DNA from 3 places in the Pseudomonas sp. GW821-FHT04D07 genome. Region 2 is predicted to be linked to each of the others. Evidence: predicted binding sites of a transcription regulator. Region 2 holds the regulator's gene; each other region holds the start of a gene.
What was found. The regulator sigma-54, encoded in region 2, starts transcription at its own class of promoters, with help from an activator protein. The targets are predictions, from matches to a motif close to ANTGGCATNNANNTTGCTNT.
Positions count from the first base shown of each region.

Region 1: the regulator sigma-54 is predicted to act here: its motif matches at 4,609-4,628, upstream of AC07T0_RS12425 (circularly permuted type 2 ATP-grasp protein).
Region 3: the regulator sigma-54 is predicted to act here: its motif matches at 3,516-3,535, upstream of flgB (flagellar basal body rod protein FlgB).

Region 1 is NZ_JBWKTH010000008.1:4,458-11,747, reverse strand. Features, by position in the region: gene AC07T0_RS12445 (hypothetical protein) at 297-461, shown strand; gene AC07T0_RS12440 (cytochrome c) at 458-1,258, shown strand; gene AC07T0_RS12435 (transglutaminase family protein) at 1,405-2,208, opposite strand; gene AC07T0_RS12430 (alpha-E domain-containing protein) at 2,205-3,155, opposite strand; gene AC07T0_RS12425 (circularly permuted type 2 ATP-grasp protein) at 3,167-4,576, opposite strand; gene AC07T0_RS12420 (ribonuclease E inhibitor RraB) at 4,858-5,196, opposite strand; gene AC07T0_RS12415 (hypothetical protein) at 5,397-5,633, opposite strand; gene AC07T0_RS12410 (START domain-containing protein) at 5,853-6,458, opposite strand; gene AC07T0_RS12405 (YkgJ family cysteine cluster protein) at 6,502-6,756, opposite strand; gene AC07T0_RS12400 (hypothetical protein) at 6,905-7,290, opposite strand, start outside.
Region 2 is NZ_JBWKTH010000006.1:135,878-143,167, forward strand. Features, by position in the region: gene AC07T0_RS10565 (KpsF/GutQ family sugar-phosphate isomerase) at 1-830, shown strand, start outside; gene AC07T0_RS10570 (KdsC family phosphatase) at 831-1,355, shown strand; gene lptC (LPS export ABC transporter periplasmic protein LptC) at 1,364-1,936, shown strand; gene lptA (lipopolysaccharide transport periplasmic protein LptA) at 1,923-2,468, shown strand; gene lptB (LPS export ABC transporter ATP-binding protein) at 2,468-3,193, shown strand; gene AC07T0_RS10590 (RNA polymerase factor sigma-54) at 3,381-4,877, shown strand; gene hpf (ribosome hibernation-promoting factor, HPF/YfiA family) at 5,004-5,309, shown strand; gene ptsN (PTS IIA-like nitrogen regulatory protein PtsN) at 5,319-5,783, shown strand; gene rapZ (RNase adapter RapZ) at 5,786-6,643, shown strand; gene AC07T0_RS10610 (HPr family phosphocarrier protein) at 6,660-6,932, shown strand; gene pmbA (metalloprotease PmbA) at 7,155-7,290, opposite strand, start outside.
Region 3 is NZ_JBWKTH010000041.1:14,232-21,521, forward strand. Features, by position in the region: gene AC07T0_RS29505 (flagella synthesis protein FlgN) at 1-186, opposite strand, end outside; gene flgM (flagellar biosynthesis anti-sigma factor FlgM) at 235-555, opposite strand; gene flgA (flagellar basal body P-ring formation chaperone FlgA) at 708-1,469, opposite strand; gene AC07T0_RS29520 (chemotaxis protein CheV) at 1,550-2,476, shown strand; gene cheR (protein-glutamate O-methyltransferase CheR) at 2,531-3,358, shown strand; gene flgB (flagellar basal body rod protein FlgB) at 3,597-4,004, shown strand; gene flgC (flagellar basal body rod protein FlgC) at 4,008-4,451, shown strand; gene flgD (flagellar hook assembly protein FlgD) at 4,467-5,195, shown strand; gene flgE (flagellar hook protein FlgE) at 5,227-6,522, shown strand; gene AC07T0_RS29550 (ribonucleoside-diphosphate reductase subunit alpha) at 6,737-7,290, opposite strand, start outside.

The DNA of each region.
Region 1 (7,290 bases), on a different contig from region 2:
AGTGATGGCCGTCGGGTTTTGCCGAGGCATCTCTCCAGCAGCATTGTTGTCAGTAGTCGTCGTCAGGAATAACAACAAAAGGCAGTCCGCCATGTTCAAACATTCGAAAATCCGTCAAGCCGGTCTCATCGTCATCGCCACCACATTATTGTTGATCCTGCCGAACCTCACCAAAGTGATCGGCTAGACGCGCTGTGGCGTGTTTCCCGGCAACCCCAGCGCGACCTTCATCGGTTCACTACCGAAGTGCGGTTTTGTGTGCCAATCTTGAGCCATGACTCAATGGAGAGAGACTCATGCGCCACTGGATTGTCATTCCCGCGCCGCTCATCAGTTGTTCCGCCCAGGCGGGCATCATCGATGTGAATCGCGCGGTGGAGGAGATCCGCGACCGCGCGCTGATTCTCGATTTGCGCAATAACGCCGATGAGGCCGCCCCGACAGGTCCCCCTACCGAATGAAGCCGCTGATACTGCTCACGACCCTGCTGCTCTGCCCTACCCTTTATGCCGCGCAACTGGAACTGCCCCAGGGCAGCGGTATCCGGACCTGGCAAACCGAGGAGCTGCTGGGCCAGGCCCAGACCATCACCGTCAAGGATGATGTCTCCTACAAGCGCGACATGACCTATCGCGCGGTGCCAATAGCGGCCTTGCTGGAAGGGATCAAGGCCGACGACCACCTGCAGGCGGTGGCGCTGGATGGTTTTGCCGCCGAGATGGGTGCCGCCCCACTATTGAGTCGCCAAGGTGCCCAAGCCTGGCTGGCGGTGGAGGATCCGGGCAAGCCCTGGCCGCCACTGGCTGAAGGCAAACCCAGTGCTGGCCCCTTTTACCTGGTCTGGACAGACCCGCAGGCGGGCCATATCAGCCCTGAACAATGGCCCTATCAGATGGCGAGCATCAAGCGCCTGGCGCCTGTGGCCGAACGTTTCCCGGCCCTGCGGCCGGACCCGAAGCTGGCGGCCAATGATCCAGTGAACAAGGGCTTTGCGCTGTTTCAGAAAAACTGCCTGGCCTGCCATCGGCTCAATGGCGCCGGGGATGCCCAGGTCGGACCGGACCTGAACGTACCCTACAACCCCACCGAATACTTCGCCGCCGGCTATCTCAAGCGCTATATCCGTGACCCGCAGAACCTGCGGCACTGGCCACAGGCGAAGATGCCCGCGTTCGCGCCGGCGGTGCTGCCGGATGGCGAACTGGATCAGTTGGTGGCGTACTTGAAGCACATGGCCAAACGCAAACAGCCGATCTAGGACCTGTACGAGAACTCGCCGAGCGGCGATCAGGCAAGGCAAAAACAGGCGAGGAAGCGGAGTTTAGTCCACTAAATGAGCATCCGAGCCTGTTTTTAACGCAGCATGATCGTCGCGCAGGCAGTTATCGTACAGAGCCTAGGACCTTACTGCTGCTGCACCGACAGGATCGGCGTCGGCGATACCAGCACCTTGGCGTGCATCTGCTCACAACCGCCACCCCGGCGCATGCCGCGCACCGGGCAAGCGTCGAGGTAATCCAGGCCCACCGCCAGTTTCAGATGGCGCTCCGGCCGGGACAACTGGTTGGTCACATCGAAACTGTACCAGGCGTCGTCCAGCCAGGCTTCGGCCCAGGCATGGCTGGCCAGATGCTCGCTGTTCTCGCTGTACAGATACCCCGACACATAACGCGCCGGAATCCCCAGGCTGCGCGCGCAGGCCAGGAACGCATGGGTATGGTCCTGGCACACCCCGGCCCGCCGGGCAAAGGCCTGGGCGGCGCTGGTGTCGACTTCGGTGGCGCCTGGCGTGTAGGCCATGTGCTGGTTCAGCGCGTGCATCAGGTCAATCAAGGCACTACGGTCACGTCGCTTGCGGCATTGCTTGTCGGCGAAGCCGCGCAAGGCATCGTCCGGCTCGGTCAGGCGGGTCATGCGCAAGAACGGCAAGGCCGACTGGCTCTCGTGCTCGGCCTCGCGCTGCTCATCGATATCCACCTGACCCCGGGCGCCGATGATGATGGCTTCGTGGGGCTCGTCCAGCGTCAGCACATGCAGGATATTGCCGAACGGGTCGAGCTGCGCCCGCACCGGACGCGGCAGGTTCAGTTGCCAGCTGAGCACGTGCTGGCGCTCGCTGTCGTGGGGGGTCAGACGCAAATACTGGATGCTCGCCCGCACCTGATCCTCGTAGTGATAGGTGGTCTCGTGGCTAATGGAAAGTCTCATGCAGCCTCCAGGTAAGAACTGTGTATGGCGTTGCCCAGTTCGGCAACCAGGGGAATAAACTCGATCAGCCAGGTGTGCAGGCCTTCATCGAGGATCTCATCGATACCGGTGTAGCGCAGTCGCGCATCCATCTCGGCGGCCAGGCGCTGGGCCGGCCGGCCGTTGATACCCGGCAGGCTGGCGAGGATCTGGTCGATTTCTTCGGTGCAGGCGCGCAATGAGCGCGGCACATCGGCACGCAACAACAGCAGTTCGGCGACCTGCCGGGCGCCCGGGGCGTCACGGTAGATCTCGGTGTAGGCCTCGAACGACGACAAGGCCCGCAACAACGCACTCCACTGGTAATAGGCGTGGGCCGTGCCGTCGCTGACCGCGTCGGCCTGGTCGCCGGCCATGTCGTAGCGGGCATCGAGCAAGCGCAGGGTGTTGTCGGCCCGTTCGATAAAGGTGCCCAGGCGAATGAAACGAAAGGCATCGTTACGCATGATGGTGCCGTAGGACGCCCCACGGAACAGATGGGAACGTTCCTTGATCCACTCGCAGAAACGGCTCATGCCATAGCGCCCCAAGCCCTGGTCGGCAATGCCGCGAATTTCCAGCCAGGTGGCGTTGATGTTTTCCCACATGTCTGCGGTAATCCGCCCACGCACCGCATGGGCACTGGCCCGCGCCGCCCGCAGGCAACTGAAGATACTCGCCGGGTTGGCCGCGTCCAGGGCGAAAAAATGCAGCAGCCGGTCAGCGTGCAGCTCGCCATGGCGTTCCAGGTAATCGTCCAGGGTGCCGGTGATCAACAACGGCATGGCCATTTCATGCAGACCGTCGCCACGACCATCCTGCGGCATCAACGACAACGAATAACTCACGTCGAGCATCCGCGCGAGGTTTTCCACGCGCTCCAGATAACGCGACATCCAATACAAATCCGAGGCAGTTCTACTTAGCATGTCAGGCTTCCTTAATCCTCGACCACCCAGGTGTCCTTGGTGCCGCCGCCCTGGGACGAGTTCACCACCAGGGAGCCTTCGCGCAGTGCGACACGGGTCAACCCGCCCGGCACCACGCGGGTCTCACGACCGGAGAGGACAAATGGACGCAGATCGATATGGCGCGGGGCAATGCCGCTCTCGACAAAGGTCGGGCAGGTCGACAGGGACAACGTCGGCTGGGCGATATAAGCGTGGGGCTTGGCCTTGAGCCGAGCGCGGAAATTCTCGATTTCCGCGGCGCTCGCCGCCGGCCCCACGAGCATGCCGTAGCCGCCCGAGCCCTGGGTTTCCTTGACCACCAATTCCGGTAGGTGCGCCAGCACGTGGGAGAGCTCCTCGGGCTTGCGACATTGCCAGGTGGGTACGTTCTGCAGAATCGGCTCTTCGTCCAGGTAAAAACGGATCATGTCGGTAACGAATGGGTACACCGACTTGTCGTCCGCCACCCCGGTGCCGATGGCATTGGCCAATACCACATTGCCGGACCGGTAGGACGACAACAGGCCAGGCACGCCGAGCATCGAGTCGGGGTTGAAGGCCAGCGGATCGAGGAACGCATCGTCGAGGCGGCGGTAGATCACATCCACCTGTTTCGGGCCGTCGGTGGTACGCATGAAGACCTTGTCGTCACGCACGAACAGGTCGGCGCCCTCCACCAGCTCCACACCCATTTCCCGAGCCAGGAACGCGTGCTCGAAGAACGCACTGTTGAAGCGCCCGGGCGTCAGTACCACCACGCTCGGGTTGTCCAGCGGACTGGAGCTTTTCAGGGTGTCGAGCAGCAGGTTGGGGTAATGGTCAATGGGCGCGATGCGCTGGGCAGCGAACAGTTCGGGGAACAGGCGCATCATCATCTTGCGGTCTTCGAGCATGTAGCTCACGCCGCTGGGGGTACGCAGGTTGTCTTCCAGGACGTAGTAGGTGCCGTCGCCATCACGGACCAGGTCGACCCCGGAAATATGCGAGTAGATATCACGGTGCAGGTTCAGGCCCTGCATCGCCAATTGGTACTGCTCGTTGGCCAGGACCTGTTCGGCGGGAATGATCCCGGCCTTGATGATGCGTTGTTCGTGGTAGAGGTCGGCGAGAAACATGTTCAGCGCCTTGACCCGCTGGATACAACCGCGCTCCACGACGCGCCATTCACTGGCGGGAATACTGCGGGGAATGGTATCGAACGGAATCAGGCGTTCGGTGCCTTGTTCGTCTCCATAGAGGGTGAAAGTAATCCCGGCGCGATGAAACAGCAGATCGGCCTCACGTCGCCGTTGTGCCAATAACTCCTCGGGAGTATCGGCCAGCCAACGAGCAAACTCCCGGTAATGCGGGCGGACCTGGCCGCCGGCATCGTACATCTCGTCAAAATAGGTGCGGATCATGCCGTGCTCCTTGTCACCCGGTCACAAGGGCCTTCGCAAGGCCCGTGCCATCGGCATAAACGCTTTAATATCAACACGTTGGATAATCATCCAACCTGCGCCGCACCATCACTGTGCAGTAAACGCCCCAATACAAACAGCAGCGCCTCATTGCGAAGCAGGCTTTGCCTATCCACCAGCATAGCCAGAGTTTACCCACCTGCCCGGGCGGCCCTTTTTTGTGCGCAACAAACAAAAACGGCCGACCCTTGGGTCAGCCGCTGCTGGTGGAAGGAAGTCTCTCAATTAAGCGCCCGTACCGGGTGCTTGACGCCCCAACCTTCGATGGTGCCGCCCAGAGGCTCGACCACCGCCCCGAAGTTCTGTTCGAAGTCACCGATACCGCCATAGGTGGCGTACATCACCTTGCTCAACTCCAGGTACCAGGCACCGTCGTCACGAACACTGACCTGGGCATTCAAGGATTCACCGCGAAACTTGCCTGCCGCCCTGCGCGCCCGCTCCTCGTCCGGGAAAACGGCATAGAACTCGATGGGATGGATGCGTGCGAAATCAAAACCGCCTTCTTTCATGCGGCGCAGCACGTTGCTGCTGATGTCTTCTTGATAGGCTGTGCTCATGAAACGTCCTCCTCAGCAAGCGTTGGATAGACTTTCCGTACTCCCGAACCAGGCACCGAACGGCGCTGGCGATACGACAACCGGGAAACAAGCATGTAGCTGACAAGACCAGACCTATAGCGAATCATTCGCTGATCTCCCTTGCAGAGTAGCGCGATGACATCACCTCTGCCAGAGGGAGTGCAGAGGAAAAAGCGCGGTCAGGGTAAAGGCGTGATACTGAGGATCTGGATGCTGTTCTGATCCTTCAGGCTTTTGACCGTCGGGTCCGGGGTACGGCCTTCCAGATCATTGAGGTCAAGCGCGGCGGGAACCGGCAACAGCTTGGCGCGAATCAAGCGCGCCGCCTGCTCCAGGTCCGGTTGGCTGGCACATTCGAAGTGCTCCGTGTCCTGCACGCCATGATCGTCGACGAAGGTAACTGCCCACTTGCTCATCGGTGCCTCCTCGGTAAAGCCCATCAAGGGGCTTACAGTATCTGGACTGTAGAGCATGGGAGATCGTTCAACCGGATGTGAAAGGTATGGGCCCCGGAGAACGCCCAATAACCTGATGTGGGAGCGGTGCTTGCCCGCGAAGCTTTTGGCGACCTCAAGGGCCTCTTCGCGGATAAGTCCGGCTCCCACAATGTCCGACAAGCCGAGTTGATCAGCCTCTCACTTCTCGGCGCGTTCCTTCAGGGCCTTGAGGGTATTGAACGGTGCATCGACCACGAACTTGTTGGCCAGCCACGAAGGCACGCTGCCGCCCGGCTCGGTGTGCACCTGGTAAGTCACTTCGGTCAGGCCACCGTCCTTGGGCACCAGCTTCCAGAAGCCCTCCACCTGGGCGACACGGACATAACCTTTCTCTTCCGGCAGGTAGGTCGGCACTTCCTTGAGCGTGCGAGTCAGGCTGCCATCAGCGCCCTTGGTGGTGGTGATCTGCAAGATGGAATCGCGATCAGTGACCGGGAACGGCGCCTTGAACTGGGTGTAGGTCCAGCTCAGATCACCGTCTTTTTTCAGCAGCTTCTGCGACTTGCACTCGTGAATCCAGGCACAGGCCCCGACCACGTCTTCCTGCAGCGCCTGGATCTTCGCCACGGGCGCCTTGATCAGGGTCACGCCACGGTAGGCCTTGTACTGGGAGTTGGCCACTTCACTCAGGGAGACCTTGATACCGTCCTGATCCTTGGCCGTTTCCCAGTTCTGCGCATACGCGGTACCGCTCAACAGGACAGTCAAACCACAAACCACAGCCATTCGATGCAGCGAACTCATTGTTTTATTCCTTATTGTCGAAGTTCCGTTCATTGAACACACCTCACGCCGCTGTCATTTGCTCCCACCAGCCGATCAGGCGGATCGCCTCTTCCCGGCTGCTGCCGCAGACCTCGGGATCGGCCTGGAAAGCCCCACACACAGAGGGCCGTTCAGGTTTGCCAAACAAGCCGCACAGACCTTCGACCGAGAGTTGCACGCAACGTTCTCCCGCCGGCTTACCGTTAGGCATGCCAGGAATCGGCGTACTGATGGAAGGGGCAATGCAACAAGCGCCACAGCCCTCACGGCACTTCATGACGACACGCTCCTGGCAGGGAAAAAGGTGTGTGGAGGACAGAGTAACCGCTAAAACGGCTGTTTAAAATTGGTCGCACAATTGTTTTTCACGGATAAGGCCCATGACCGGGCAGTCACCGACGAAGCGTCGTGCCGGGTGGGCCGTTTTACTGTTTGAATTCAAAATCCAGGGCCGCGCCGTCGACTTCCTTGCGCCCCTCGTTACGCAACTGTAGATCCATCTCATTCTTGAGCAAGCGCCCATTGAGCTGGAAAGGTGTCTGTTCAGGGTTTTTTTCGAATAGTTGTGGCAACAGCGGCCGACTTTTCGACAAGGGTACCGTGCCTGGCGGCTCAAGGCGCTTGACCATGTCCTGGGGCAGGCTCAGATCCAGCTGGGGCGGTGGCAGCGTGGTGTTCAGCGCGTCACTGGCCGGCACGGCTTTGGCGGCAATCGGTGCACGCCGCTTGGCCTTGCCCGGCGCAACCTTCTGGGTAGTTGCCCGTTTACTCGGTGGGTGTTTTTTCTTCACCAGCTTGACGCTGCTGGCCG
Region 2 (7,290 bases):
TGGTCGGCATGGGCAAGTCCGGGCACATCGGCAACAAGATCGCCGCGACCCTGGCCAGTACCGGCACCACGGCGTTTTTCGTGCATCCCGCCGAGGCCAGCCACGGCGACATGGGCATGATCACCCGGGACGACATCATCCTGGCCCTGTCCAACTCCGGCTCCACCGCGGAAATCGTCACCCTGCTGCCCTTGATCAAGCGCCTGGGCATCCAGTTGATCAGCCTGACCGGCAACCCCGACTCGCCGCTGGCCAAGGCCGCCGAAGTCAACCTGAACGTGCATGTCGAGCATGAGGCCTGCCCGCTGAATCTGGCCCCGACCTCCTCCACCACCGCCGCCCTGGTGATGGGCGATGCCCTGGCCGTGGCACTGCTCGAAGCCCGCGGCTTCACCGCCGAGGACTTTGCCTTTTCCCATCCGGGCGGCGCCCTGGGTCGTCGACTGTTGCTGAAAGTGGAAAATGTCATGCATGCCGGCGACGAGTTGCCACAGGTACTGCGCGGCACCCTGCTGAAAGACGCGCTGATGGAAATGACGCGCAAAGGCCTCGGCATGACCGTGATCGTCGAAGCCGACGGGCGCCTGGCCGGGATCTTCACCGACGGCGACCTGCGCCGGACCCTGGACCGCACCATCGACATTCACACGGCCCTGATCGAAGACGTCATGACTCCCCACGGCAAGACCGCACGGGCCGAGATGCTCGCCGCCGAAGCCCTGAAAATCATGGAAGACCACAAGATCAGCGCGCTGGTGGTGATCGACGGCGAAGATCGCCCGGTGGGCGCCCTGAATATGCACGATCTGCTGCGCGCGGGAGTGATGTAAATGAACGACGATCTGTTGCAACGCGGCAAAGCCATCAAGCTGGCGGTCTTCGACGTCGACGGCGTGCTGACCGATGGCCGCCTGTACTTCCTCGAAGACGGCAGCGAATTCAAGTCGTTCAGCACCCTCGACGGCCAGGGCATCAAGATGCTGATGGCCGCCGGCGTGCAAACCGCTATTATCAGCGGTCGCAAGACCGCACTGGTCGAACGCCGCGCGCAGAACCTCGGCATCCCCCATGTCTACCAGGGTCGCGAGGACAAGCTGGTGGTGCTCGACGCCCTGCTCGCCCAGCTCAATCTAAGCTATGAACAGGTCGCCTACCTGGGTGACGACCTGCCGGACCTGCCGGTGATCCGCCGCGTCGGATTGGGCATGGCGGTGGCCAACGCCGCCAGCTTCGTCCGCGAACACGCCCACGGTATTACCCGGGCCCGGGGTGGCGAAGGCGCCGCCCGCGAATTCTGCGAGCTGATCCTGCAAGCCCAGGACAGCCTTGAAGCGGCTCACGCCGCCTACCTGTAGAGCTATTTATGCTGAGCAAGAAAATTCGCAACATTCTGCTGTTCGCTGTCATTGCTGCGATTTTCGCGGCTGTTGGCTACTGGAACATCAGCCCGGAACGCTTCCTCGAGCGCCCGATGGCGCAGGTCGATGAAACCCAGATCGACTACTACGCTATTAACGCCCACAGCATTCAGTACATGCCGGACGGCCGGGTCCAGTACGACCTGACCGGTGACAAGGTCGAACACCTCAAGGCTTCCGACGTTACCCTGGTGACCAAGCCCGACATGCACATCTACCGTGGCACGGTCTATCCCTGGCACGTCCAGAGCGAGCACGCCGAGGTCAACCCGGACGGCACCGAGATCGAACTGATCGACTCGGTACGGGTGGCGCGCACTGACGAACTACAGCGGGAAGTGATCATTACCAGCAGTCGAATGACAGTATTCCCACAGAAGCAATATGCGCAGACCGAGCAAGCCGTTAGAATCGACGGTGCCGACGGCGTGACCACTGGCAAGGGAATGAAAGCGTATTTGAACGACAGCCGGATACACCTGCTGTCCAATGTAAGAGGACAGTATGAGTCTCGTTAAAACCCTCCCTATTTTGCTTGGCCTGGGTGCGGCACTGGGAAGCGTGAGCGCCTGGGCACTGCCGACCGACAGCCAGCAGCCCATCCGCATCCAAGCCGACGACGCTCAACTGGACGACAAGCAAGGCATCGCCACCTACAAGGGCGATGTGGTCATTACCCAAGGCTCGATGATCGTCAAGGGCAACACCGTGACGCTGACCCGGACCAAGGACGGCGCCATCGACGTGGTGACCTCCGTGGGCAACCTGGCCTACTTCGAGCAACTGCAGAAAGTCGGCGATCCGAAGCCGGTGCAGGGCTATGGCGTGACCATCCAGTACCACGCTCAGCAGAACCGCATCATCCTGATCGACAAGGCCAAGGTGATCAACGACGGCAACACCACCGAAGGCGAGAAAATCGTCTACGACACGGTGAAGCAGATTGCCCAGGCCGGTCGCGCCAACGGTAGCGCGATCACCGCGCCGCGCCCACGCATCGACATGGTCATCCAGCCGAAGCAGAAAACCGAACAGCAGAAGGCGCAGTAATGGCAACCCTGAAAGCCCAGCATCTGGCCAAGGCCTACAAAAGTCGCCAGGTGGTGCGTGATGTCAGCCTGTCGATCGACAGCGGGCAGATCGTCGGCTTGCTCGGCCCCAACGGTGCCGGCAAGACCACCTGCTTCTACATGATCGTCGGTCTGGTCCAGGCCGACCAGGGTCGCGTGCTGATCGACGACCAGGACGTCAGCCACCAGCCCATGCACGGCCGCGCGCGCGCCGGGATCGGCTACCTGCCCCAGGAAGCGTCGATTTTCCGCAAGCTGTCGGTGGCGGACAACATCATGGCAATCCTCGAGACCCGCAAGGACATCGACAAGAACGCTCGCCGCAAGGAGCTGGAAAGCCTGCTGCAGGAATTCCACATCAGCCACATCCGCGATAACCTCGGTATGAGCCTGTCTGGTGGCGAACGGCGTCGCGTGGAAATTGCCCGCGCCCTGGCCACCGCGCCGAAATTCATCCTGCTCGACGAACCCTTCGCCGGGGTTGACCCGATTTCCGTAGGCGATATCAAACAGATCATCTATCACCTCAAGGCCAAGGGCATCGGTGTATTGATCACCGACCACAACGTCCGCGAGACCTTGGACATCTGCGAAACCGCCTATATCGTCAATGATGGACAGCTGATTGCCGAAGGCGATTCGGCCACCATCCTGGCCAACGAACTGGTCAAGGAAGTCTACCTGGGCCACGAATTCCGCCTGTAAACATCGAGGCAAAGGATCAAGCGCCAGAGCGCGCCCCGTTCAATAAAAACCACACAATTTTTATTGTTACAACGCTCTAGGCAAAGGCTCGGGTTTCAGGCATATAATTTGCTTATGTTTGGCGCCCCGGCGCCCTGTAGAGTGGATGGCGCATGCGCGCCGGCGAATAAGGTGTTAAGCCCCTGCCATGAAACCATCGCTAGTCCTGAGAATGGGCCAGCAGCTGACGATGACACCGCAGCTGCAACAGGCCATCCGCCTGCTCCAATTGTCGACCCTGGACCTTCAGCAGGAAATCCAGGAGGCCCTGGAGTCCAATCCGATGCTCGAACGCCAGGAAGAAGGCGACGACTTCGACAATACCGACCCGCTGGCCGACAACGCCGAGCACAAACCCAACACCGAGGTCGAAGAACCGTCCTACCAGCAGGAAACCGCGCCGACGGTGGACAATCTCGAGGAAGGCGACTGGAACGAGCGCATTCCCAACGAGCTGCCCGTCGACACCGCCTGGGAAGATGTCTACCAGACCAGCGCCAGCAGCCTGCCAAGCAACGATGACGACGAGTGGGACTTCACCACCCGCACCTCGGTCGGCGAGAGCCTGCAGAGCCACCTGCTCTGGCAACTGAACCTGGCACCGATGTCCGACACCGACCGGCTGATCGCCGTAACCCTGATCGACTGCATCAACAATCAGGGCTACCTGGACGAGACCCTCGAGGAAATCCTCGACGCCTTCGACCCGGAGCTGGATATCGAGCTGGACGAGATCGAAGCGGTGCTGCATCGCATCCAGCAATTCGAACCGGCCGGCATCGGCGCGCGCAACCTCGGTGAATGCCTGTTGCTGCAACTGCGCCAGCTGTCGGCCCGCACGCCTTGGCTGGCCGAAGCCCAGCGCCTGGTCAGCGACTACATCGATCTGCTCGGCAGCCGCGACTACAGCCAGTTGATGCGGCGCATGAAGCTCAAGGAAGACGAACTGCGCCAGGTCATCGAACTGGTCCAGGGCCTCAACCCGCGCCCGGGCTCGCAAATCGAGTCCAGCGAAGCCGAATACGTGGTGCCGGACGTGATCGTGCGCAAGGACAACGAGCGCTGGCTGGTGGAACTGAACCAGGAATCGGTACCCCGCCTGCGGGTCAACCCGCAGTACGCCGGTTTTGTCCGGCGTGCCGACACCAGCGCCGACAACACCTTCATGCGCAACCAGTTGCAGGAAGCTCGCTGGTTCATCAAGAGCCTGCAGAGCCGCAACGAAACCCTGATGAAGGTCGCCACCCAGATCGTCGAGCACCAGCGCGGCTTCCTGGAGTACGGTGACGAGGCGATGAAACCGTTGGTCCTGCATGACATCGCCGAAGCGGTGGGCATGCACGAATCGACGATTTCCCGGGTGACCACGCAAAAATTCATGCATACCCCCCGCGGTATCTATGAACTGAAATACTTTTTCTCCAGCCACGTCAGCACCTCCGAAGGCGGCGAATGCTCGTCCACGGCGATCCGCGCGATCATCAAGAAACTGGTTGCAGCGGAAAATCAGAAAAAGCCGTTGAGTGACAGCAAGATCGCTGGTTTACTGGAGGCACAAGGCATTCAGGTGGCCCGTCGTACCGTCGCCAAATACCGTGAGTCCCTGGGGATCGCCCCCTCCAGCGAGCGGAAGCGACTGATGTAGTGGACGGGGCCGCGTTACAGCGTCTGGGCTGCTTTCTGAAAGTCGCCGATCGGTGACTTTCAGGGCGTAGCACTGTGGCAGGCAATCGCCTGCCGCGTTATGCACTGGCAACGAAGGAGAAGCTGTATGCAAGTCAATATCAGTGGACACCAACTGGAAGTGACCGAACCCCTGCGTGCTTACATCGGCGAGAAACTCGACCGACTGGAGCGTCATTTCGACAAGATCACCAACGTACAGGTGACCATGGCCGTCGAAAAACTGAAGCAGAAAATCGAAGCCACCTTGCATATCCACGGCGGTGAAGTGGTCGCCAACGCCGAGCATGACGACATGTATGCGGCGATCGACCTGCTTACCGACAAGTTGGACCGACAACTGAAAAAGCATAAGGAAAAGAACCTGCACCTGCTCCAAGGTACAGGTCGCTGATACCCATCCATGATCCGACTTGAAAGCATCCTGACCCCCGGCCGTTCCTTGGTGAACGTGCCGGGCGGCAGTAAAAAGAAAGCCCTCGAGCAAATTGCCAACCTGATCAGCCAGGAAGTTCCTTATCTGGCGATGCAGGATGTCTTCGACAGCCTGATCGCGCGGGAAAAACTCGGCTCGACCGGTTTCGGCAATGGCATTGCCATCCCGCACTGCCGCCTGAAGGGTTGCGTGGCACCCATCAGCGCCCTGATGCATCTGGACGCCCCCATCGATTTCGATGCCATCGACGGCGCGCCGGTTGACCTGCTGTTCGTCCTGCTGGTCCCGGAAGCCGCCACCGATGCCCACCTGGAGCTGCTACGGCAGATTGCCAGCATGCTCGACCGCAAGGACGTGCGTGACAAGCTGCGCGGTGCAACCTCCAACCAGGCCCTGTATCAGGTGGTCCTGGACGAGCAGAGTGGTCACTGACCATGCGCTTGATCATCGTCAGTGGTCGTTCCGGCTCGGGTAAAAGTACCGCCCTCGATGTCCTCGAGGACAGCGGCTACTACTGCATTGACAACCTACCGGCCGGCCTGCTGCCGGAACTGGCCGAGCGCGCGCTGATCCATACCGAGCTGGCGCAACCGCTGGTGGCCGTTTCCATCGACGCGCGCAACCTGCCCAGCCACCTGTCGCGCTTCCCGGAACTGCTCGATGAAGTGCGCAGCCGGCACATCCAGTGCGATGTGCTGTACCTGGACGCCGACGAAGAAACCCTGCTCAAGCGTTTTTCCGAAACCCGTCGCCGCCACCCGCTGAGCAATGCCAATCGTTCCCTGGCCGAGGCCATTCGCGACGAAAGCAACCTGTTGGGGCCGATCTCGGACCTGGCCGACCTCAAGGTCAATACCACCCACCTGAACCTCTACCAACTGCGCGACACCATCAAGCTGCGCCTGCTGAACCAGCCGGAACCAGGCACCGCCTTCCTGGTCGAATCGTTCGGCTTCAAGCGCGGAATGCCGGTGGATGCCGACCTGGTGTTCGACGTACGTTGCCTGCCCAACCCCTACTGGAAACCGGAATTGCGCGAGCAGTCCGGGCTCGACCAACCGGTGGCCGAATACCTGGCCGCACAAGCCGACGTCGAGGAAATGTACCAAGATATTTCCAGTTATTTGCTCAAATGGTTGCCGCGTTTTGCCGCCAGCAACCGGGCTTATGTCACTATTGCCATCGGCTGCACGGGCGGGCATCACCGCTCCGTCTACCTCACCGAACGCTTGGGCAAGGCCCTGCAACAATCCCTGAAGAACGTCCAGGTCCGCCACCGCGACCTTAGCTGAAAGGACCACCACCGCGATGCCCGCTCTGGAAATTGAAATCATCAACAAACTGGGTCTGCATGCCCGCGCTTCGGCGAAGTTCGTCGGCGTGGCCGGCCAGTTCCCCTGCCAGATCCGCGCCGGGCGTACACCGGAAAGCATGGTCGACGGCAAGAGCATCATGGCCATGATGATGCTCGCGGCCGGCAAAGGCACCAAGATCCACCTGAAGACCGAAGGCGAGCAGGAAGACGATGCGATGGCCGCGCTGGTCAAGCTGATCAACAACTATTTCGACGAAGGCGAATAACGCCGGCCTGCCACGTACTCTGTAGGAGCGAGCTTGCTCGCGATGGTAGCCCTGACACCAAGGGGCACCAGGTTCCCCGCATTATCGTTGACGTCCATCGCGAGCAAGCTCGCGCCTACACCCTTCGCCAACAGGCGTTTCAGTCAGGCCATTGCGGGCGTGTAAAACGCCACAAAAAAGGCGCGCCATCCAACGGATGGCGCGCCTTTTTAATCAGTGCAATCAGCTACCGGCGACGGTCATCCGCTCGATCAATACCGAACCGGTACGGATATGGCTGCGCAGTTCCAGATCGCTGCCCACCGCGACGATCTGCTTGAACATATCGCGCATATTGCCGGCAATGGTCACTTCCTGA
Region 3 (7,290 bases), on a different contig from region 2:
CTGGCTGCGCTTGCGGCCGTGTTGTTCCAGCAGAACGATCAACGCTTGCTTGCGGGCCAGAATCTCCTCCAGCTCGAACATGTTGCGGCCATGGAGCGCCAGGGATTCGGCGCGCAGCAACTCAAGCAGGTCTTGAGCGGGGGCAAAATCGTCGGTGATCAGTTGCAGCAGAGTGTTGTCGTGCATGGCTGGCCTTGGTTTTTAAGCGTCCAAAAGCCTGACGCAGGCCGAAGCCTAGCGCTGGGCTTCGAAGTTGAGCAGTTTGCTGGCTACGCGGTTGCTGTCGACTTTGTAGCTGCCATCGGCAACCGCCTGTTTCAACTCGGCCACACGGGCACTGTTGACAACAGGTTGGTCGCGCAGCTTGTCAGTGACTTGTTGCAACTGCTGAGCCTCATTGCTGAGGTGTACCGATTCCCCGCTTTGGCTGACCGAGGCGGCCGGAGTGCTCACGGCTGCGGATTTGCCGGAGCCGTCGGCTTCCTTGCTGGCGCTGGTGCGCGTACTGCCTGTCAGTGACGGGGCGTTATTCAAACGACTGAAATCGATGACCATGATGGAAAAAACCTCTGGGTATTTGGACGCTTGCCTTGTTTTCGGCCATACCCGGGAAAACTTTAGGCTCATATGAGCATGAGTCTGCGTGTGTCGGCGGTGTCCCTGCCTGGGACACAGTTTAGGAAAAGCTGCCGCTTAACGCCAGTTCTCTACAGCGCGACTTCCACCTGTCCCGGCGCGGTTACCCGTGCCTTGATCACCCGTTGGGAGTTCAGGTTCTTGATGCGGATCTGTTCGTTCAGGCCGCCGTTGGACAGGGCTTCGCCCGGCATCTTGACCACCAGGCCGCCGCTTGTCGCACTGATGACCACCTGGTCGCCCTTGCGGACCACTTCGGCCTGTTCCAGATGAACCAGGGTGACGACCTGATCCATGACCATTGGTCGGACAAGTTTCTGCCCGATGGCCTCCTCCGTGGTCGTCAGGAAGCCCTGGTTGATCAGGCTGATGTCGCGTTCGCGCAGGGCGACATCGCCGGGCTCGATGATTCCGGCGCGTTTCAGCGGGCGCGTGCTGACCACCACATTGCGGAACAGCTTGACCTGGGCCGGTACGAACACGGTCCAGGGCGAGTTACCTTCGCAGCGGATCTTGACCGTGACCCGACCAATGGGGATGGCAGGGCTTTCCAGGCTGGCTGTCAATTCCTTGTCGCAAGCGGCCAGGCGTAGGCGCGGATCGAGCTGGTTGACCTGGATTTCGTAGCGTCCTTCGGTTTGACTGGTCGCCAGATAGTCTTCTACGGTGAACTCAAGAAAGCCTTGGGTCACGCCGATAAGCTGATCAGGCAGGGTCGCTGAGTCGGCAAAGGCAGGGCCGCCGGGGTTCAGACTGCATAAAACCGCCAAGACCCAGAGCAATCTGCGGTACTGTGATGTCAGGCGTCGAAAAAATGTCGTTTGTGCTTTCATAACAGTATAAAAAGCAAGGCTCGTGCCGTTTAGTGCTGAATAAGCGTCGGATCATGAAGCTTGTGTGAGAGGTGGCTGGCATGGCGGGTGTGATGGATTCGGTGAACCAGCGTACGCAACTGGTCGGGCAGAATCGCCTTGAACTGTTGTTGTTTCGTCTGGACGGTCAGCAGTTGTACGGGATCAACGTGTTCAAGGTGCGGGAGGTGCTGCAGTGCCCCAAGCTGACCCTGATGCCCAAATCCAGCCCGGTGGTCTGTGGCGTGGCGAATATCCGCGGGGCAACCATTCCCATCCTGGATCTGGCGATGGCCACCGGGTCGGGCGCTCTCAAGGATCAAAGTAATCCGTTTGTGATCATTACCGAGTACAACACCAAGACCCAGGGTTTCCTGGTGAAGTCGGTGGAGCGCATTGTCAACATGAACTGGGAGGAGATCCATCCGCCGCCCAAGGGCACCGGACGCGATCACTACCTGACCGCCGTGACCCGGATCGACAACCAGTTGGTGGAAATCATCGACGTCGAGAAAATCCTTGCCGAAGTTTCGCCGACCTCCGAGTCCATCTCTCATGGGGTGGTCGATGTCGAGACCCAGGCCAAGGCGATTTCCATGCGGGTGCTGACGGTGGATGACTCGTCGGTGGCGCGCAAGCAGGTCACGCGTTGCTTGCAGACCGTGGGCGTGGAAGTGGTGGCGTTGAACGACGGCCGGCAGGCGCTGGACTACCTGCGTAAGCTGGTCGAGGAGGGCAAGAAGCCGGAAGAGGAATTTCTGATGATGATTTCCGACATCGAAATGCCTGAAATGGATGGCTACACTCTGACGGCCGAGATCCGCAACGACCCACGCATGCAAAAACTTCATATCATCCTGCATACTTCCTTGTCAGGGGTCTTTAATCAGGCAATGGTCAAGAAGGTCGGTGCCGATGATTTCCTGGCCAAGTTCCGACCCGATGACCTGGCAGCACGGGTAGTCGGTCGGATCAAGGCAGCAGAATAAGCGATCAGGGACCTCCGTTCCTGACGGTACGAACGATTGTAGAGGCGGCATCATTTGTCTACGGGTAATTTGGATTTTGAACAGTTCCGGGTCTTCCTGGAAAAGGCCTGTGGCATTCTGCTCGGTGAAAACAAGCAGTATCTGGTTTCCAGCCGTCTCAATAAATTGATGGAACAGCAGGGGCTCAAATCCCTTGGCGAATTGGTCCAGCGGATCCAGACCCAGCCCCGCAGCGGTTTGCGCGAGCAGGTGGTGGATGCCATGACCACCAATGAGACCTTGTGGTTTCGCGACACCTACCCCTTCGAGGTCCTGAAGAACAAGGTGTTGCCGGAAATGATCAAGGCCAGCCCCGGCCAGCGTCTGCGGATCTGGTCGGCGGCCTGTTCGTCGGGGCAGGAACCCTATTCGATCTCGATGTCGATCGACGAGTTCGAGCGGACCAACATGGGGCAGTTGAAGGGGGGCACGCAGATTGTCGCCACCGACCTGTCCGGGCTGATGCTCACCAACTGCAAGAGCGGCGAGTACGACAGCCTGGCCATCGGCCGCGGCCTGTCGCCCGAGCGTCTGCAACGCTTCTTCGACCCCAAGGGGCCGGGACGCTGGGCGATCAAGGCGCCGATTCGCAGCCGGGTGGAATTTCGCTCGTTCAACCTGTTGGACAGCTATGCGAGCCTGGGCAAGTTCGACATCGTGTTTTGCCGCAACGTGTTGATCTACTTCTCCGCCGAGGTGAAGAAAGACATTCTGCTGCGTATCCACGGTACCTTGAAACCGGGAGGCTACCTGTACCTCGGCGCCTCGGAAGCCTTGAATGGGCTGCCGGATCATTACCAGATGGTGCAATGCAGCCCGGGAATCATCTACCAGGCCAAGTAGGCGCCAAGTCCTGCACGAAACGGGAACCCCGACGGGTTCCCGTTTTTTTTGCGACGCTTTTGCCGCTTTACCGGCACTCGGCGGAAATGCCTTGCCGCTTTTCTGGCATTGCCGCCCGCCACCTGCCCGCAAGCCCTTGATTTACCAGCATTGAAAAACTGGCATGGGCCTTGCTTTGTCACTTGCAATGAAAAGCCTGTTTCACAAAACCAGGTCAACCCGCTAAAGGTTTCCCGACATGAGCATCAACTTCGATAAAGCGCTGGGTATCCATGAGCAAGCCTTGGGCTTCCGCGCCCAGCGCGCCGAAGTTCTGGCGAACAACATCGCCAACGCCGATACCCCGAACTACAAGGCTCGGGACATGGACTTCTCCTCGGTGCTCGCTGAGCAGAGCGACAAGGCCAAGAACGGCAGTTTCGCGCTGAACACCACCAACACACGCCATATCGAAGCCGAAGGTCTGAGCAACGGCGATGCCACGCTGCAGTACCGCACGCCGATGCAGCCGTCGCTCGACCAGAACACCGTGGATGCGCAGATCGAACAATCGAACTATGCGAAGAACTCGGTCGATTTCCAGGCCAGCTTCACCTTGCTGAACGCACGATTCAAAGGGCTGGTTTCAGCCCTGCGTGGAGAATAAGTCATGTCCCTAGCCAGCGTTTTCAACATTGCCGGTACCGGCATGAGTGCCCAGACCACTCGCCTGAACACCGTCGCCAGTAACATCGCCAACGCCGACACCGTCTCGTCGAGCATGGACCAGACCTATCGCGCCCGGCACCCGGTGTTCGCCACCATGTTCCAGAACGGCCAGGGTCAGACTGACAACTCGCTGTTCCAGAACCAGGACGGGGCGGGTGCCGGCGTCCAGGTCATGGGCGTGGTCGAGGACCCCAGCAACCTGGAGGCCCGTTATGAGCCGAACCATCCGGCGGCTGACGCCAACGGCTATGTCTATTACCCGAACGTCAACGTGGTTCAGGAAATGGCCGACATGATTTCCGCCAGCCGTTCGTTCCAGACCAATGCGGACATTATGACTACCGCCAAAACCATGATGCAGAAGGTCCTGACCCTCGGTCAGTGATAAGGGACGATTCCTATGACGGTTTCCAGCACTTCGTCGAGTGGTAATTCGACACTTGATACGATCATTGCCAACTCCCAGAAGGCGAGCACCGGCAGTACTGATGCGCTGGGCAATGCCATCAGCAGCGCCGCCGGCGGCCAGACCCTGGGCAAGGACGCGTTCCTGCAATTGCTGGTGACTCAGCTGAAGAACCAGGACCCGCTCAACCCCCAGGACAACAGTGCCTTCGTCGCGCAGTTGGCCCAGTTCAGCAGCCTGGAAGGTATCCAGACGCTCAACACCAGCGTGAACAATATCGCCAGCTCCTTCACGTCGTCCCAGGCGCTGCAGGCCTCGTCGATGGTTGGGCGTTCGGTCATCGTGCCGACCTCCCAGGCCGTGGTCGATACCAGCAAGACCTTCAGCGGTACGGCAGTGGTTCCAAGTTCCGTCAGCGATGTGACCCTGAAAATCAGCGACTCCAGCGGCACCGTGGTCCGGACCATCGACATGGGCTCCCAGGCCGCTGGCAACGCCGCGTTCACCTGGGACGGCAAGAACGATGCCGGCACCCTGCTGACCAGCGGCACCTACACCTTCAATGCCACCGCGCCGATCAGTGGCACGGCCACGGCGCTCACGACCAACCTGCCAGCGACGGTCAGCAGCGTGACCCTGGGTCAGAACGGCGGCGAAATGATGCTCAACCTGGCGGGCCTGGGCAGTATTGCTCTGTCCAAAGTCCAGACCATTGGCCTGTAAGAGCCGACCAACACGAAGTAAGGAGTGAACCATGTCTTTCAATATCGGTTTGAGCGGTCTCTCTGCGGCCAGCAAGCAACTTGACGTCACCGGCAACAACATTGCCAACGTCAACACCACCGGCTTCAAGTCGTCCCGTGCGGAATTCGCCGACGTGTACTCGGCGACCAAGCTGGGCACCGGTGCCAAGAGCATCGGTAATGGTGTGAACCTGGCCAACGTCTCGCAGAACTTCGGCAACGGCGGCATGGACAGCACCGGCAACGTGCTGGACATGGGCGTGCAAGGCAACGGCTTCTTCGTCCTGAGCAGCAACGGTTCGCTGAGCTACACCCGTGCCGGTACCTTCAAGACCGACAAGGACGGCTACGTCACCAACACCGATGGCACCGCGAAACTGCAAGGCTATGCCGCCGATGCCAACGGCAACATCATTCCGGGTGTACTGACCAACCTGCGGATCGACACCTCGAACCTGTCGCCGCAGACCACTACCAAGATTGGCTCGACGCTCAACCTCGACTCCACGTCGGCGGTGATTGCCGCACCGTTCGATGCGACCAATACCGCGACCTACACCAAGCCGTTCAGCACCACCATCTATGACACCCAGGGCAATTCCCACTCCCTGGACCAGTATGCGGTCAAGACCGGTTCCAATACCTGGAACGTCTATTCTTTGATTGATGGTCGCAACCCTGACGGCACGGCAGCAACGGTGGGTGGCGCCACCGACCCTGTTCCGGTGGCTGTGACTTTTGACTCTGCGGGCAAGTTGGCGAGCATCGGCGGTGTCGCCGGCCAGACCAGCATCACCGTTACCGGTTGGGTGCCCGGCACCGTGACCGCGGGTGTCTGGGCCGCGAACGGCGCGAGCGCGAACGCCGCCGGCATTGCCGTCGACTTTTCGAAAACCACCCAGTTCAACGCCACCACCGCCCGTAGCGCCATCACCAACGATGGTTATGCCACCGGCCAGATCACTGACATCACCATCGATGCCACCGGTGTGATCTCCGCCAACTTCAGTAACCAGCAGCACAAGGCGATTGGTCAGGTGGCCCTGGCCAGCTTCACCAACGAGCAAGGCCTGCAGGCGGTCGGCGGTACCAGCTGGAAAGAGACGTTCTCGTCCGGTCAGCCGGCCTTCGACGGCGGTACGGTCGGCACCAACGGTTCTATCCTTTCCGGTTCCCTGGAAGCTTCGAACGTCGACCTGACCAGCGAGCTGGTGGACCTGATCAAAGGCCAGAGCTACTACCAGGCGAACGCCAAGACCATCTCCACCCAGAGCAGCATCATGCAGACCATCATCCAGATGGCGTGATGCGGCTTGGCTGAAAACGCTGAACAAGAAAGCCCCTTGAATGGGGCTTTTTTGTGCCTGCCGATCTTGCCAGCGAAGCTTTTGCTGGCCTGGAGGGCGCCATCACCGGCAAACCGGCGCCTGCAAAAAAGGCAGGCAAAAGAAAACCCCCGCCAAGCCCAAGGCCTGATGGGGGTTTCTCAACCCGCGCGGTAAGGCGCGGGTCTCGCTCAGCTTATTGGCAAGCTTCGCAATCCGGCTCGTCGATTGCACAGGCCTTTGGCACCGGGGCCGGACCGGCTGGCGCGGTAGGTGCCGCCAGGACCGAATCGTCGCCGTGGTTGCCGCCGCTGGAAACAGCGTTCAGCTTGCCGGTGTTGATGGTCGACTTCTCGGTGCTGGTCGCGGCCAGGGCACGGAGGTAGTAGGTGGTCTTCAGGCCACGGTACCAGGCCATGCGGTAGGTCACGTCGAGCTTCTTGCCCGAAGCGCCGGCGATGTACAGGTTCAGCGACTGCGCCTGGTCGATCCACTTCTGGCGACGGCTGGCGGCATCGACGATCCACTTGGTTTCCACTTCGAAGGCGGTCGCATACAGCTCTTTGAGCTCTTGCGGGATGCGTTCGATCTGTTGCACGGAACCGTCGTAGTACTTCAGGTCGTTGATCATGACCGAGTCCCACAGACCGCGAGCCTTCAGGTCGTGAACCAGGTACGGGTTGATCACGGTGAATTCGCCCGACAGGTTCGATTTCACATACAGGTTCTGGTAGGTCGGTTCGATCGACT